2 regions of the Halomonas saccharevitans genome follow, and region 1 is predicted to be linked to the other one. Evidence: predicted binding sites of a transcription regulator. Region 1 holds the regulator's gene; the other holds the start of a gene.
The links. Region 1 encodes FNR, which switches genes on or off when oxygen is low (the NO sensors DNR and NnrR bind a similar motif). Its sites were predicted from a motif close to TTGATNTANATCAA; they were not measured.
Positions count from the first base shown of each region.

Region 2: a site for FNR is predicted at 1,829-1,842, ahead of RSO68_RS00905 (cytochrome-c peroxidase). Genes of this name have one in related genera too.

Region 1 covers NZ_JAVXUR010000004.1:319,968-326,933, forward strand. Annotated here, with positions in the region: gene RSO68_RS11915 (sodium:solute symporter family protein) at 1-197, opposite strand, end outside; gene RSO68_RS11920 (DUF4212 domain-containing protein) at 204-464, opposite strand; gene RSO68_RS11925 (DUF294 nucleotidyltransferase-like domain-containing protein) at 992-2,815, shown strand; gene RSO68_RS11930 (3'-5' exonuclease) at 2,869-3,495, shown strand; gene ttcA (tRNA 2-thiocytidine(32) synthetase TtcA) at 3,609-4,520, shown strand; gene fnr (fumarate/nitrate reduction transcriptional regulator Fnr) at 4,661-5,404, opposite strand; gene hemN (oxygen-independent coproporphyrinogen III oxidase) at 5,527-6,855, opposite strand; gene RSO68_RS11950 (sulfite exporter TauE/SafE family protein) at 6,952-6,966, opposite strand, start outside.
Region 2 covers NZ_JAVXUR010000001.1:194,612-201,577, reverse strand. Annotated here, with positions in the region: gene xdhC (xanthine dehydrogenase accessory protein XdhC) at 1-403, shown strand, start outside; gene guaD (guanine deaminase) at 454-1,791, shown strand; gene RSO68_RS00905 (cytochrome-c peroxidase) at 1,960-2,946, shown strand; gene RSO68_RS00900 (adenosine deaminase) at 3,062-4,057, opposite strand; gene cydC (thiol reductant ABC exporter subunit CydC) at 4,085-5,836, opposite strand; gene cydD (thiol reductant ABC exporter subunit CydD) at 5,829-6,966, opposite strand, start outside.

The DNA of each region.
Region 1 (6,966 bases):
AGCAGGCCGGCCATGGAGATGAAGGACGCCGCGGACATCCAGTCGGCGGCGGTGGCCATGCCGTTGGTGATCGGGTGAACGCCGCCGCCGGCGACGTAGAAGTCCTTGGTCGACCCGGCGCGGGCCCAGATCGCGATGCCGATGTAGAGGGCGAACGAGGCCCCTACGAACAGCAGGTTGATGGCAAACTGACTCATGCTGGCTTACTCCCCGAGTCCGAACTGTTTGTCGAGACGGTTCATCTTCCAGGCGTAGAAGAAGATGATCGCGATGAAGGTCAGGATCGATCCCTGCTGGGCGAACCAGAAGCCCAGGTCCGTTCCTCCTACTGGAATGCCAGCCAGTAGCGGGCGAAACAGGATGGCGCAGCCGTACGACACGAAGGCCCAGACGATCAGGCACCCCGTAATCAGGCGTACGTTCGCCTTCCAGTAAGCAGCGGCATTAGACTTGTCGTCTGCCATAGTGTTGCTCTCCACTTGTTGTTGAGATTGGAAAGTTGCCCGGAGCGTTTGCATCACTCATCAGGACAGTCGTGCCGACGGAACAGCCTCGATGGCGGAGTCTGAGCTGGCCTGTCATCGGGTGGCCCGCGGCCGGTCGTGGTGAAGTGTCGACGCGGGAATGCCCTGTATGGCTCATTCCCAAGTCTGGGCAGCAAACGCCGAAAATAAATCCCAGACTTTCGTATCATGATGAAAAATCGGCACAGGGTGTTTTTGTTAATTGTCTTGTAATCAAGTGTTTACGTTATTATTTAGAAGGCGTTTTTATTCTCTTCGGGGCGTGCATAGGACGATGGTATAGCCTCGAAATGCCACCGGGTCGAGGGGTGTCGAAGGGCAGTGTTTGACGATGGTCTAAGACGACCAGGTTAGGACGATTGTCTAGGTCTTTATACCGCACCGACTTTGCTATCTTAAAGGCTTGCTGGACGCCGAGTGCACCGAGGTCAGCGGGGTGGTGAACGCCGCGCAACGAGGACAGCCCCATGGTCGATGTAGAACTTTCCCATCCCCCCTTCACCTTCCTCGACGAGGAAGGCCGCGAGCGCGTTCGCCGCAGCATCGACCTGGCCTATTTCGACCGCGAGGAAATCATTCTCGATGCCGGCCAGGCTGGGGAATATCTCTTTCTGATTCACAAGGGCGAGGTCGCCGAGCTGGACCCGACCCTGCCCGGCGCTCAGTCGCATATCGGTCACTACACGGCCGGCGACCTGTTCGGCGCCATCAGCATCCTCAACGGCAAGAGCCGCTATCGCTTCCGGGCCGAACAAGAGAGCCTCTGCTACCTGCTGCCCAAGGGGGGTTTCAAGCAGCTCTGTACGGCCTATCCGGCCTTCGCCGAGTTCTTCCGCCAGCGCCTGGCCCAGAAGACACGCCTGCTCACCGAGCGCCGCGCCGAGGGCGGCGTCACCATGGCGGGCTTCATGCTGGCTCGCGTCAGCGAGTGCATGCGTTCCCCCCTGCTGGTGGCGGCCAGCACCAGCCTGGCCGAGGCGGTACATACCCTGAATGACAGCCACGCCGACAGCCTGCTGGTCGAGGGCGAGCAGGGGCCGGGCATGGTCACCAAGACCGACCTGCTCAACGCCCTGGTGCTCGAGGGCCTGACCCAGCAGAGCCCGGTGCAGGACGTGGCGCACTTCGCGCTGATCACGGCGACGCCCGAGCAGTACCTGTTCGAGGTGCTGGTCCAGATGACCCGCTGCAAGGTGGAGCGCGTCGTGGTCATGGAAGGCGACCGGCCCTGCGGCGTGGTCGAGCTGACCGATGTGCTCAGCTACTTCTCCAGCCGCAGCTACGTGGTGAGCCTGCAGGTGGAGCAGGCGGACAGCCTCGAGGCGCTGTCCGCCGCCAGCCGTCGCACGCCGGAGCTGGTCAAGGCGCTGATGGCCCAGGGCGTCAAGCTGCGCTTCGCCATGGGGCTGTTGGCGGCGCTCAACGGGCGCATCATGAACAAGGCCTGGGGATTTCTGATCGACGAGCAGTATCACTCGGAGAGCTGTCTGATCGTGATGGGCAGCGAAGGGCGTGGCGAACAGATCCTCAAGACCGACCAGGACAACGGCCTGATAGTGGCCGACGAACTCGACTGGCCCGACTGCCAGGCGCAGATGCAGCGCCTCACCGAGACGCTGATCGAGTTGGGCTACCCGCCCTGCCCCGGCGACATCATGGTCTCCAACCCCGAGTGGGTGGGCACCGAGAGCCAGTGGCGCGAGCGCATCGCGCAGTGGGCGGCGAAGCGCGACGGCGAGAGCCTCATGCGCCTGGCGATCATGCTCGACGCCCATGCGGTGGCCGGCAACGCCTCGCTGCTCGAGCGGCTGCGCGAGGAGCTCTTCGAGCGCTGCAGCCGCGACGAGATCCTGCTCTCCTACTTCGCCCGCACCGCGCTGCGTTTCTCCACGCCGCTGACGCTGTTCGGGTCGCTGAAGAAGCCTCAGCACGGAGTGGACATCAAGAAGGGCGGCATCTTCCCCATCGTCCACGGGGTACGCACCCTGGCACTCGAGCGGCGCATCACCGCGACCTCCACCCTGGAGCGGCTGGGCGCGCTGGTTGCCGACGGCCGGCTGGAGGAGCGTTTCGCCGAGGACCTGGGCGAGGCCCTGTCGCTGTTCACCGAGCTGAGGCTTCGCCAGCAGCTCGAGCGCCTCGATGACCCTGAAGGCAAGGGCGAGGCGCCCGACCGGGTGGTGGTGCAGGAGCTCTCCTCCCTGGAGCGGGACCTGCTCCGCGAGGCCCTGCACATCGTCAAGGAATTCAAGCAGCGGCTGTCGCACCGTTTCCACCTCGAGTACTCCTGACGCACCACGCGTCTCGACGCTGCTCGATCCACTCAACAACAGGAGGTGGCCTGATGCTAAGGGCCCTGCGCCGCGCCGCGGATCGACGCCGTCAGATCGACGGCGATCACGGCTGGCTCTTCGCGCCCTATACCGGCGAGGAGCTGGTCGCCATCGACTGCGTGACCACCGGCCCCGACCCGCGTCGGGCCGAGCTTTTGTCGCTGGCGGCGGTGCGCCTGTGCGGGGATCGCGTCCTGACCAGCGACTCCCTCGACCTGCGGCTGGCGTGTCCCTCCAGCCTCGGTGGCGATTCGATCCGCCGGCACGGCCTGCGCGGCATCGACCTGGCGGAGGGGGCCGGCATCGACGAGGCGCTGGCACAGTTCCTGGACTTTGTCGGCAATCGCCCGCTGATCGGCTGGCGCCTGGACGACGACCTGACGCTGCTCAACCGCTACCTTCGGCCGCGCTTCGGGTTCGACCTGCCCAACGCCTGCATCGACGTGGCTCAGGCCTACTATCGCCGGCTGCGTCGCAGCCATCCCGAACTCGTTACCCGGCCGCGCTTCGAGCAGGTGGCCGAGCGCCTGGGGGTGCCGGTGATGGGGCGGCACACGGCGCTCGGTGACGCCGTGACCACGGCGCTGATCCACCTGCGCCTGACCCGCAGCCCGCCCGAGATTGAACGTTTCTGCTGATCGCCGCGTGTCTATTGATCGCTTCGATACGGGCGGCCCCGCGTCGCCTGTCGGCGGCGAGAATGGTAGGATAGCGCCCGCCATTTTCCAGCCGCCCAGGCAGCGCCGATACCATGCCAGACGCCCTGATGTTCGATCCCCGCGACACCGCCCCGCGGCCCGTCGCCGACCCCGCGACGCCTCCCTACGAGCTCGACGCCTCGGAAAAGCGCGCCTTCAACAAGCTGCAGAAGCGGCTGCGTCGCCAGGTGGGCAACGCCATCATCGATTACGGGATGATTCATGAGGGAGACCGGGTGATGGTCTGCCTCTCCGGCGGCAAGGACAGCTACACCCTGCTGGAGATCCTGCGCAACCTGCAGCGCAACGCGCCGGTGAACTTCTCCCTGGTGGCGGTCAACCTGGACCAGAAGCAGCCCGGCTTCCCCGAGCACGTGCTTCCCGAGTACCTGGACAGGCTCGACGTCGAGTACCACATCCTCGAGCGCGATACCTACTCGGTGGTCAAGGAGAAAACGCCCGAGGGCAAGACCACCTGCGCGCTCTGCTCGCGGCTGCGGCGCGGCTCGCTTTACGGCTTCGCCGAGGAGATCGGTGCCACCAAGGTGGCGCTGGGCCACCATCGCGAGGATATCCTCGAGACGCTGTTTCTCAACATGTTCTTCGGCGGCAGCCTCAAGGCGATGCCGCCCAAGCTGCTCTCCGACGACGGCCGCAACATGGTCATTCGTCCGCTCGCCTACTGCCGGGAGGCCGACATCGCCGAGTTCGCCCGGCGCATGGAATTCCCGATCATTCCCTGCAACCTCTGCGGCTCCCAGCCGAACCTGCAGCGCCAGGTGGTCAAGGAGATGCTGGCCGAGTGGGAGGCGTCGCATCCGGGGCGGCTCGAGAGCATGTTCAAGGCGGTCACCAACGTGGCGCCCTCCCAGCTGGCCGACCGCGAGCTCTTCGATTTCGCGGGCCTCGAGGAGAAGCAGGCGCGCCTCAATGCCGACCGCATCGCGCTGCACAACGAGCTCTGAGCGGCCAATCTGATAGCGCCGAGCGGCTCACTGAAGGGCGGCAGTCTTAAAACAAGGAACCCCATCGGAGACGAGCTCCGATGGGGTTCCTTGTTAGTGACTGATTCGTAGCGGCTTGGTCAACCTGCTGCTTGGCGCTGCTAGCGGCAGCCTTCCTGTTCGGCCACCTCGATCAGCGATTCCAGGTCGAGGATGTTCACTTCGCGGCCGGACACGGCCACCAGGCCCTGGGACTGGAAGCGACTCAGGATGCGGCTGACGGTCTCCACCGCGAGCCCCAGGTAGTTGCCGATGTCGGCCCGCGACATGGACAGCCGGAAGCTGTAGGGCGAGTAGCCACGCCGCCGGAAGCGGTCGGAGAGGCTGGTGAAGAAGGTCGCCAGGCGCTGGTCGGCGGTCTTGCGCGACAGCAGGCGCATCATGCGGCGATCGTCACGCATCTCCTTGCTCATGCTGCGGTAGAGCTGGCCGCGCAGCTCCGGCAGGGATTCGGAGAGGGCGTCGAGGCGATCGAAGGGGATCTCGCAGACCGTGGTGGTCTCAAGGGCCACCACCGTGCCTGGATAGCGCTCCTCGTCGATGCCGTCGAGGCCCACCAGTTCGCTGGGCAGGTAGAAGTTGGTCAGCTGGTCCTCGCCGCTGCCCTCGGTGGTCACCTGCTTGAGGCTGCCCGAGCGCACCGCGAAGACGCTGGTGAAGTGAGTGCCCTGGCGGAACAGTGCCTCGCCCTTCTTCAACGGCGGTCGGCGGCGGATGATGGCCTCAAACTGATCCATGTCCTGCACTTCGAGCGCCAGCGGCAGGCAGAGCGAGCTCAGGCTGCAGGTCTGGCAGCGAGTCTCGTTCAGCAGTGCGCGGCGCCTGCCGGTTGCGGGGTCGGGCATGCTCTCCTCCATGGATGATGGCTCAGTGCTCATTATGGGGGATAGTCGCCCACCGGCAAAGCACCGCTTAACACCTCGTCGCTGAACTTGGCATTCGGGGCGTGGCATTCAGGGCCTGGCATTCAGGACGCGGCGGGGTAGGCGTCGAAGGCCGCCGCCAGCTGACGGATCAGCAGGCGACCGGTGGGCGTCACGCGCCACTGTGCGCCCCGGCACGCGATCAGGCCCTGCGACTCGGCGCGGGCCAGGCGCGCCAGCGGTCCGGCGAGATGGGCCTCGGCGTCCAGGCCGAAGGCCGCGCCGAGCTCCGCCAGGTCGAGATGGAGATCGCACATCAGCCTCTCGATGGCAGCGCTTCGCAGCCGATCGTCCAGGCTCAGCCGATGGCCGACGGCGGTGGGCAGCTCCCCCCGCTCGAGGGCGGCCTCGTAGTCCTCAAGCTTCTGCGGGTTGCGAACGTGCAGGTCCTCCAGGCGGGAGACGGCCGTGACGCCCAGGCCCACCAGGTCGTGGCGGTCTCGCCCGGTCACGAGGGCCCTGGCCAGGCGGTCGTCGCCGCGCACGAAGCGGTCGTGGCCGAGATGCACGTAGCCCGCGGCGGCGAGCCGCTCGATGGCCGCCTGCAGCATTCCCTGGACCTCCAGCGGGGCGGGCAGGTCCTCGGGGCGGATCTGGCGCTGGTGGGGAAAGCGCTCGGGGTGGTGCTGGTACTGAAACAGCGACAGCCGCGACGGTGCCATGGCGATGACCTGATCGAGCGTGGCGACGAAGCCGCCAAGGGTCTGGCGGGGCAGGCCGAGAATCAGGTTCAGGTTCACGGAGTTGAAGCCCAGCCGGTCCGCCTCGTCGAGCAGCTGTTCGGTCAGGCCGCGGCCCTGCTGGCGATTGATCGCCCGCTGGACCTCGGGATCCAGGTCGAGCACCTCGAGGCTCAGTCGGTTGAAGCCCAGGGCCTCGAGATGACGCAGGGTGAAGACGTCGGCCTCCCGGGGGTCGATCTCGATGAGGTACTCCCGGTCGCGATCGCCGGCCAGCCGGAAGCGGGCATCCAGCCGATCGATCAGGTCGCCCATCTGGTTCAGGGTCAGGAAGGTCGGCGTACCGCCGCCCCACTGCAGGGAGCGGACCTCCCGGCGAGCGTCCAGATGGCGACTGGTCAGCACCATCTCGCGGTCGAGTCGAGTGAGATAGGCCTCGGTCAGTCGGGTGTCCGAGGTGGTGACCGGCCGACGGGTGCAGTGGTAGCAGGCCTGCTGGCAGAAGGGCAGATGCACGTAGAGCGACAGCGGACGCGCCGCGGCGTTGCTGTGCTCGAGTGCCTGGCGGTAGTCCTCGGCGCCAATGCCGTCGCCCATCGCCTGGGGCGTGGGGTAGAAGCCATAGGCGGGAGCCGGCGAAGCCGCCGCGAAGGGGGCGTCGCTAGCGGGTGCGGTTGACGCGCGAGGGGGCATGGTCGGCCCTCCGGAGGGAAACATGCCTTTATGCTAGCGAGGCGCCAGTTTTGCCGCGTTGAGCTGCGTCAAGCGAAGCCGCGATCGGCGGAGTCGTCAGTGCATCGTCGC
Region 2 (6,966 bases), on a different contig from region 1:
CCCCGCCGCGGCCGTGGCCGCCCTGCCAGCCGGCGCCCACGCCCTGGTGCTGACCCACGATCACGCCGAGGACCGCGCCCTGGTGGACGCCCTGCTCGCCCGCGGCGACACGGGCTCGCTGGGGCTGATCGGCTCGCGCAGCAAGTGGGCGAGCTTTCGTCGCCGGGTGGGCGAGGCCGGCCACGACGAGGCGGCGCTGGCCACGGTCCGCTGCCCCATCGGCACGGCGGCCGGCGGCACGGGCGGCGACAAGACGCCCTACGCCATCGCCCTGGCCGCCATCGCCGAGCTGCTGCCCTTGATGGCCGGCGAGGAGCGCCCCGACCGGCGCGGCCTCGACCCGGCCGAACTGCGCGGCGCCCTGAGCGATACCCTTCGCGACGAACCAAACGCGACGGCCTGACGCCGACCGTCACGCCCCCTGTCACGACCCCCGAGACGAGCCCCGACGACATGAGCCTCGATGTGATGACCCCTGATACCGCGCGCGTGCTGCGCGCCGACCTGCTGAGCTTCGACACCGACCCCGGCGAGGGCGATACGCCCGCCGCGGGGAGCGTGCGCCATATCGAGGATGGCGCCCTGTGGATCGAGAACGGCCGCATCCGCGCGCTGGACGCCTGGGCGCGGCTGGCCCCCGACCTGCCCGAGGGCATCGAGGTCGTCGATCATCGCGGCAAGCTGATCGTGCCCGGCTTCATCGACAGCCACGTGCACTACGTGCAGCTGGAGATCATGGCCTCCTGGGGCCGCCAGCTGCTCGATTGGCTGAACGACTACACCTTCCCCGAGGAGTGTCGCTTCGCCGTTGCCGAGCACGCCCGGGCCCAGTCGGGGGCCTTTCTCGACGAGATGCTGCGGGTCGGCACCACCACCGCCCAGGTGTTCTGCTCGAGCCACCCCGGCTCGGTGGACGCCTTCTTCACCGAGTGTCGCGAGCGCGGCCTGCGCATGCTCGCCGGCAAGGTGCTGATGGATCGCCACGCGCCCGAGGCGCTGTGCGACGACACCCGGGGCGGCATCCGCGACAGCGAGCGGCTGATCGCCGACTGGCACGGCCGGGACCGGCTCGGCTACAGCCTGACGCCGCGCTTCGCGCCCACCTCCACCCGGGCGCAGCTCGATGCCACCGGGGGGCTTCTGCGCACCGACCCGAGCCTGTGGCTACAGACGCACCTCGCCGAGAACACCGGCGAGCTCGACTGGGTGGCCGAGCTCTTCCCCGAGAGCCGCGACTACCTCGAGGTCTACGAGCAGTCGGGGCTCGTCGGCCCCCGCAGCACCTTCGCCCACGGCATCCATCTCGACCAGGAGATGCGCGGTCGACTGGCGGCGCGGGGCGCCAACCTGGCCTTCTGCCCGAGCTCGAACATGTTCCTGGGCAGCGGCCTGTTCGACCGCCTCGCCGCCCGGGAGGCCGGCCTTGCCATCAGCTATGCCAGCGATGTCGGCGGCGGCACCGACCTCTCGGGCCTGGCCACCCTCAAGACCGCCTATCAGGTCGGCCAGCTGCGCGGCCAGCCGCTCACCGCCTGGCAGGGCTTCTACGGGCTGACGCTCGGCAACGCCCGGGCGCTCTCCCTGGACGACCACATCGGCAGGCTCGCCCCGGGCATGGAGGCGGACCTCGTGGTGCTCGACCCCGCCGCGACCCCGCTGATGGCTAGGCGCACGGCCAGAAGCCAGAGTCTCGCCGAGACGCTCTTCGCGCTGATGATGCTCGGCGACGACCGCACGGTGGCCGAGACCTGGAGCGGCGGGCGCCGAGCACATCGCCGCGACGCGCCTTAGCGACGCGCCCTTTGGCCGCCCCCGATCGACGCCTGACTTGATGCAGGTCAATCATCCCTTTATCCGACCGCGGCGGCGGTTGATTCGCCGCGGGACTCGAGCGTTACTAGCTACATTAGTGCAATCCATTTTTGGCGTGCCCGAGTCACCAACGGAAGGGAATTTCTCATGCGCAAGCGCCTGCTGGTCAGCGCCATCGCTCTTGGCTCCACGCTCGGCCTCGTCGGCACCGCCCTCGCCGACGACGGCCTCGCCGACTACCGCGATCGCTTCGAGCCGCTGCCTCACCTGCCGAGCATTCCGGCCGACAACTCTCTTACCAAGGAGAAGGTCAGGCTCGGCAACATGCTGTTCTTCGAGCCGCGCATCTCCGCCAGCGGCGTGATCAGCTGCGCCACCTGCCATAATCCGGCGCTGGGCTGGAGCGACCGCATTCCTCGCGCCACCGGCCACGATGGCCAGATCGGCAAGCGCAATACGCCCACGGTGCTCAACGCCGGTTTCCTGGAGTCGCAGTTCTGGGACGGGCGCGAGCCCGACCTGGAAAGCCAGGCCCTGGGCCCGATCCAGGCCGATGTAGAGATGGCCATGGACCTGGAGGGTGCGCTCTCTCGCCTGGAGGGCTTCGAGCTCTACCAGCGTCGCTTCGCCGAGGCCTTCCCGGGCGACCCCGCGCCGATCAGCGCGGATCATCTCGCCGAGGCCCTGGCCAGCTTCCAGCGCACGCTCAACACGCCGGACTCGCCCTTCGACCGCTATCTGCGAGGCGATCTCGAGGCCCTGAGCGAACAGCAGAAAGCCGGCATGGTGGCCTTCGTGGACAGCGGCTGCATCGCCTGCCATCGCGGCGCGAATCTCTCCGACAGCCAGTTCCACCGCATCCAGGTGCCGGGCTCCACCGACGTGGGGCGCTTCGACGTCACCGGCGAGGAGAGCGATCGCCATCGCTTCCGCACCCCGACCCTGCGCAACGTGGCGGTGACCTATCCGTACATGAACAACGGCGCCACCGAGACCCTCGAGGAGGCCGTGGCCATCATGGGCCAGGAGATGCTCGGCCGAGATTTCGAGCAGGCCACCATCGACGACATCACCGCCTTCCTGCACAGCCTGACCGGCGAGATGCCTGACATCGAGGTGCCCGCCCTGCCCTGATCCCGATGGGCCGACACGCAAAACCCCGGCGAGGCCGGGGTTTTGCGTTAGCGACAGGCAGGGACGTCAGGTCGTGACAGAGTACCGAATACAGGGTGTCGACGACGTAGTGCCGTCAGCTCACCTCGGCCAGCCGCCGCCGCAGCTCCTGGCGGCGCTCGTCGCTCATGAAGGCGGCCTCGAGGGCATTGCCGGCGAGCCCCGCGAAGACCTCCTTCGACCAGCCGAAGGCCTCGTGGCAGGCCTCGAAATTGGGCAACATGCCGCCGCCGAAGTAGGCGGGGTCGTCGGAGTTCAGCGTCAGCGTCAGGCCCGCCTCGAGCAGCTGCGGCAAGGGGTGGTCGGCCATGCGCTCGACCACCCGCAGGCGCACGTTGGAGAGCGGGCAGACGGTGAGCACGACCTGCTCGTCGCGCAGCCGGGCCACCAGCGCGGGGTCCTCCAGGCAGCGCACGCCGTGATCGATGCGACAGACGTCCAGCAGGTCCAGCGCCTCGCGGATGTAGGCGGGCGGTCCCTCCTCCCCGGCATGGGCCACGCGGGGAATGCCGAGCTCGCGGGCGAAGCGGAAGACTTCGGTAAACTTCGCCGGCGGATTGCCCTGCTCGGCGCTGTCCAGACCCACGGCGTCGAGCATCTCCCAATAGGGAGCGGCGCTCTCCATCACCGCCATGGCCTCTTCGGCCGGACGGTCGCGCAGGAAGGCCATGATCATCGCGCTGGACATGCCGAGCTCGCGCCAGGCCTCACGGCGCGCCAGGGAGAGCCCCTCCATCACCACCGGCAGCTCGATGCCCCGCGCCAGATGCGCCTGGGGATCGAAGTGCATCTCCACGTGCACGACGCCCTCGGCGCTGGCCCGGCGAAAGTAGTCCATGGCGAGATCATGGAAGTCCTCGGCAGTACGCAGCACGCTCATTCCCTGGTAGTAGAGATCGAGGAAGGACTGCAGATCGGCGAAATCATAGGCCTCGCGAACCTCCTCCACCGAGGCATAGGGCAGGCGGATCCCGTTGCGCTCGGCCAGGGAGAACATCAGTTCGGGCTCCAGCGAGCCCTCGATGTGCAGGTGGAGTTCGGCCTTGGGCAGGCGCCTGAGGAAGTCACGCATGGCACACCTCATGGAAAATGATCGGTCCTATCCTGAAACATCCTGACCATCCGTGCAAAGCGCACCTTCACGCAGGGTCAGGCGCTGATCGATGCCCGGCGGATCGACGGCCTCGCCGAGCTGGTGCACCAGGTAGATGACGCTGCGACCGGCAAGCCACCCGTCGAGACGGGCGGCCAGGCGTGCCGCGGTGGGCGCATCGAGCCCGGCGAAGGGTTCGTCGAGGATCACCAGGTCCGGCTCCCGAAGCAGCAGACGGGCGAGGCCGACGCGTCGAGCCTGACCGCCGGAGAGCCGTCGTCCGCCCTCGCCCACCCGGGTCTCGAGCCCCTCGGGCAACGCGTCCGCCCAGCCGGCGAGCTCGACCATCGACAGCACCCGCCACAGCCGCGCCTCGTCCGCCTCGGAGTCGCCCAGGCGCAGGTTGGCGGCCAGGCTATCGTCGAACAGCTCCACCTGCTGGGTGAGGCAGGCCACCCGCTGGCGCAGCGTCGCCTCGTCGATCGCCTCCACGGGAACGCCGCCGAGAGTGATTCGCCCGGCGCTCGGCGCGAGCTGGCGCGTGAGCAGCTGTGCCACGCTGGACTTGCCGGCCCCGGAGGCGCCGCACAGCGCCAGTCGCTGGCCCGCCGGCAGCGAGAGGTCCAGCGCAGTGAGCGCCGGCTGCAGGGCGCCCGGATAGTGCAGGTCGACCGCATCGAGGGTCACATCGAGAGGCCCAGGGTGCGGCGCCTGTCCCGCGGCGCTCGTCTCGCACGAGACGGCGGCGCTCGGGCAACGAGCGGCCTCCAGGGCGTTGAGGCGCTCGGCGGCGGCCCGGGTCGCGCCCAGCCGAGTGAAGGCCATGGGCAGCGCGGCCAGCGCCTCGTTCAGCGCCATCACCGCCAGCGGCATCAGCACCATCACCGGGCCTGAGAGCGCCCCGGCCTGCCAGGCCAGGGCCGCCAGCACCAGCACCGCGAGCCAGGTGGCGCCGACGGCGAGTCCCGCAAGGGCCGAGCCCAGGGCCGCGACCCGGGCCAGCCGCCACTGATCGACCTGCAGGCGACGCTCGATCGCCTCAAGCCGCGCGCGGTGGGTGGCCAGGCTGCCGTAGGCCTCGAGCTCGGCGAGCCCCCGCAGGTGCTCGAGCATCCGGCCACGCAGCGCCTCCAGCGCCTCGACCTGACCGCGGCTCGCGGCCATGCCGCGCCGGGCCTGGCCCAGGGTGAGCCACAGCCAGGCCGACAGCAGCAGCGCGAGCGCGACAAGGCCGGCCCGGGGCAGCCACAGGGCGAGCAGGCCCGACAGCGCCAGGATGGCCAGCAGCGCCACGCCGGCCGGGGCCACGAGGCGCAGGTAGAGGCCGTCCAGGGTGTCGATATCGGCGGTGAGGCGATCGAGCCAGTCGCTGGCGCGACGCCGCGACAGGGTTCGCCCGTCGAGCCCGACCATCACGCCGAACAGGTGACCACGCAGATCGGCCAGCAGGCGCAGCACGGTATCGTGGTTATAGAGCCGTTCGACGTAGCGCGAGACGGTGCGGGTAACGGCGAAGAAGCGGATCCCGCCGCCGGGCACGTACACGTCCAGAAACGCCGAAAGCCCGGCGGCGAGGGCCAGGCCGGTCAGCGCCGTGGCGGTGATGAACCACCCCGAGAGCGCCAGCAGTCCGATGCCTGCCGCCACGGTGAGCAGCATCAGGCAAGCTCCGACGAGCAGCCGGCCGCGACGCCGATCGAGCAACCGCCACCAGGGACGCAGAGTCGTGATCAGTGAGGCCTCTCGCGCGTCAGGCATCGACGGACTCCCGAACGGGGGCGGCCTCGAGCGCCAGCCGACGATCGGCCAGCGCCAGAAGCGCGGGATGGTGGGTGGCGATGACCAGGGTGCGCCCCTCGGCGGCCAGCCGCCCCAGGGCCTCGATGACCCGCGCCTCGGTCCGGGCGTCCAGGCTCGCGGTCGGCTCGTCGAGCAGCACCAGCGGCGCCGGTGAGAGGAACACTCGGGCGAGTGCCAGGCGCTGCACCTGCCCCCCGGAGAGGCCCTCGCCGCGCTCGCCGAGCGAGGCATCGAGCCCGTCGGGCAGGCGCTCGAGCAGCTCGGCGAGCCCGGCCCGGCCGAGCGCCGAGCGCATCTGCGCCCCGCTCGCCTCGGGTGCGGCCAGGCGCAGGTTGTCGGCGAGGCTCCCCTGGACCAGCAGAGGGCGCTGATCCAGCCAGGCGAAGCCGGCATCGGCGGCCAGGCGCCGCTCGCCCTTGGTCGGGGCGATGAAACCCGCCATCACTTGCAGCAGGCTCGACTTGCCGGCCCCCGAAGGCCCCGTCACCACCAGCGTCTCGCCGCGCGCAAGGCGAAGGTCCAGCGGCCCCAGAACCCGGCCGCGCCCAGCGTGGGTGAGCGTGACGGCCTCGAGTTCGAGCAGGCTGTCGGGCGACATCGGGCGCACAGGCTCGGCTGCCTCATCGGCGCCGCGTCCGGCGTCGGGCGTCTCCTGGAGCAGCGTCACCAGGCCAGCGGCGGCGCCCAGGGCCGCCGCCCGGTCATGATAGTGCTGGGCGAGGCTTCTCAGCGGCTGGAAGAACTCCGGCGCCAGCAGCAGCACCAGCAGGCCGGTGAAGAGCGTCAGCTCGTCCGCCGGCCCGTACTCGATATAGCCAAGCAGCCCGAAGCCGACATAGATCGCCACCACGGCGATGGCCACCGAGGAGAAGAACTCCAGCACCGCCGAGGAGAGGAAGGCCAGGCGCAGGGTGCGCATGCTGCGCCGCCGATAGTCATCGGCCACGGCCTCCACCTCCCGGGTCGCCTGGGCGGTGCGCCCGAACAGCTGCAACGTGGTGATGCCGCGTACCCGATCGATGAAGTGCCCGGCCAGGCGCGCCACGGCCACGAACTGCTCCTGGTTCAGGCGCTCCGCGCCCATGCCC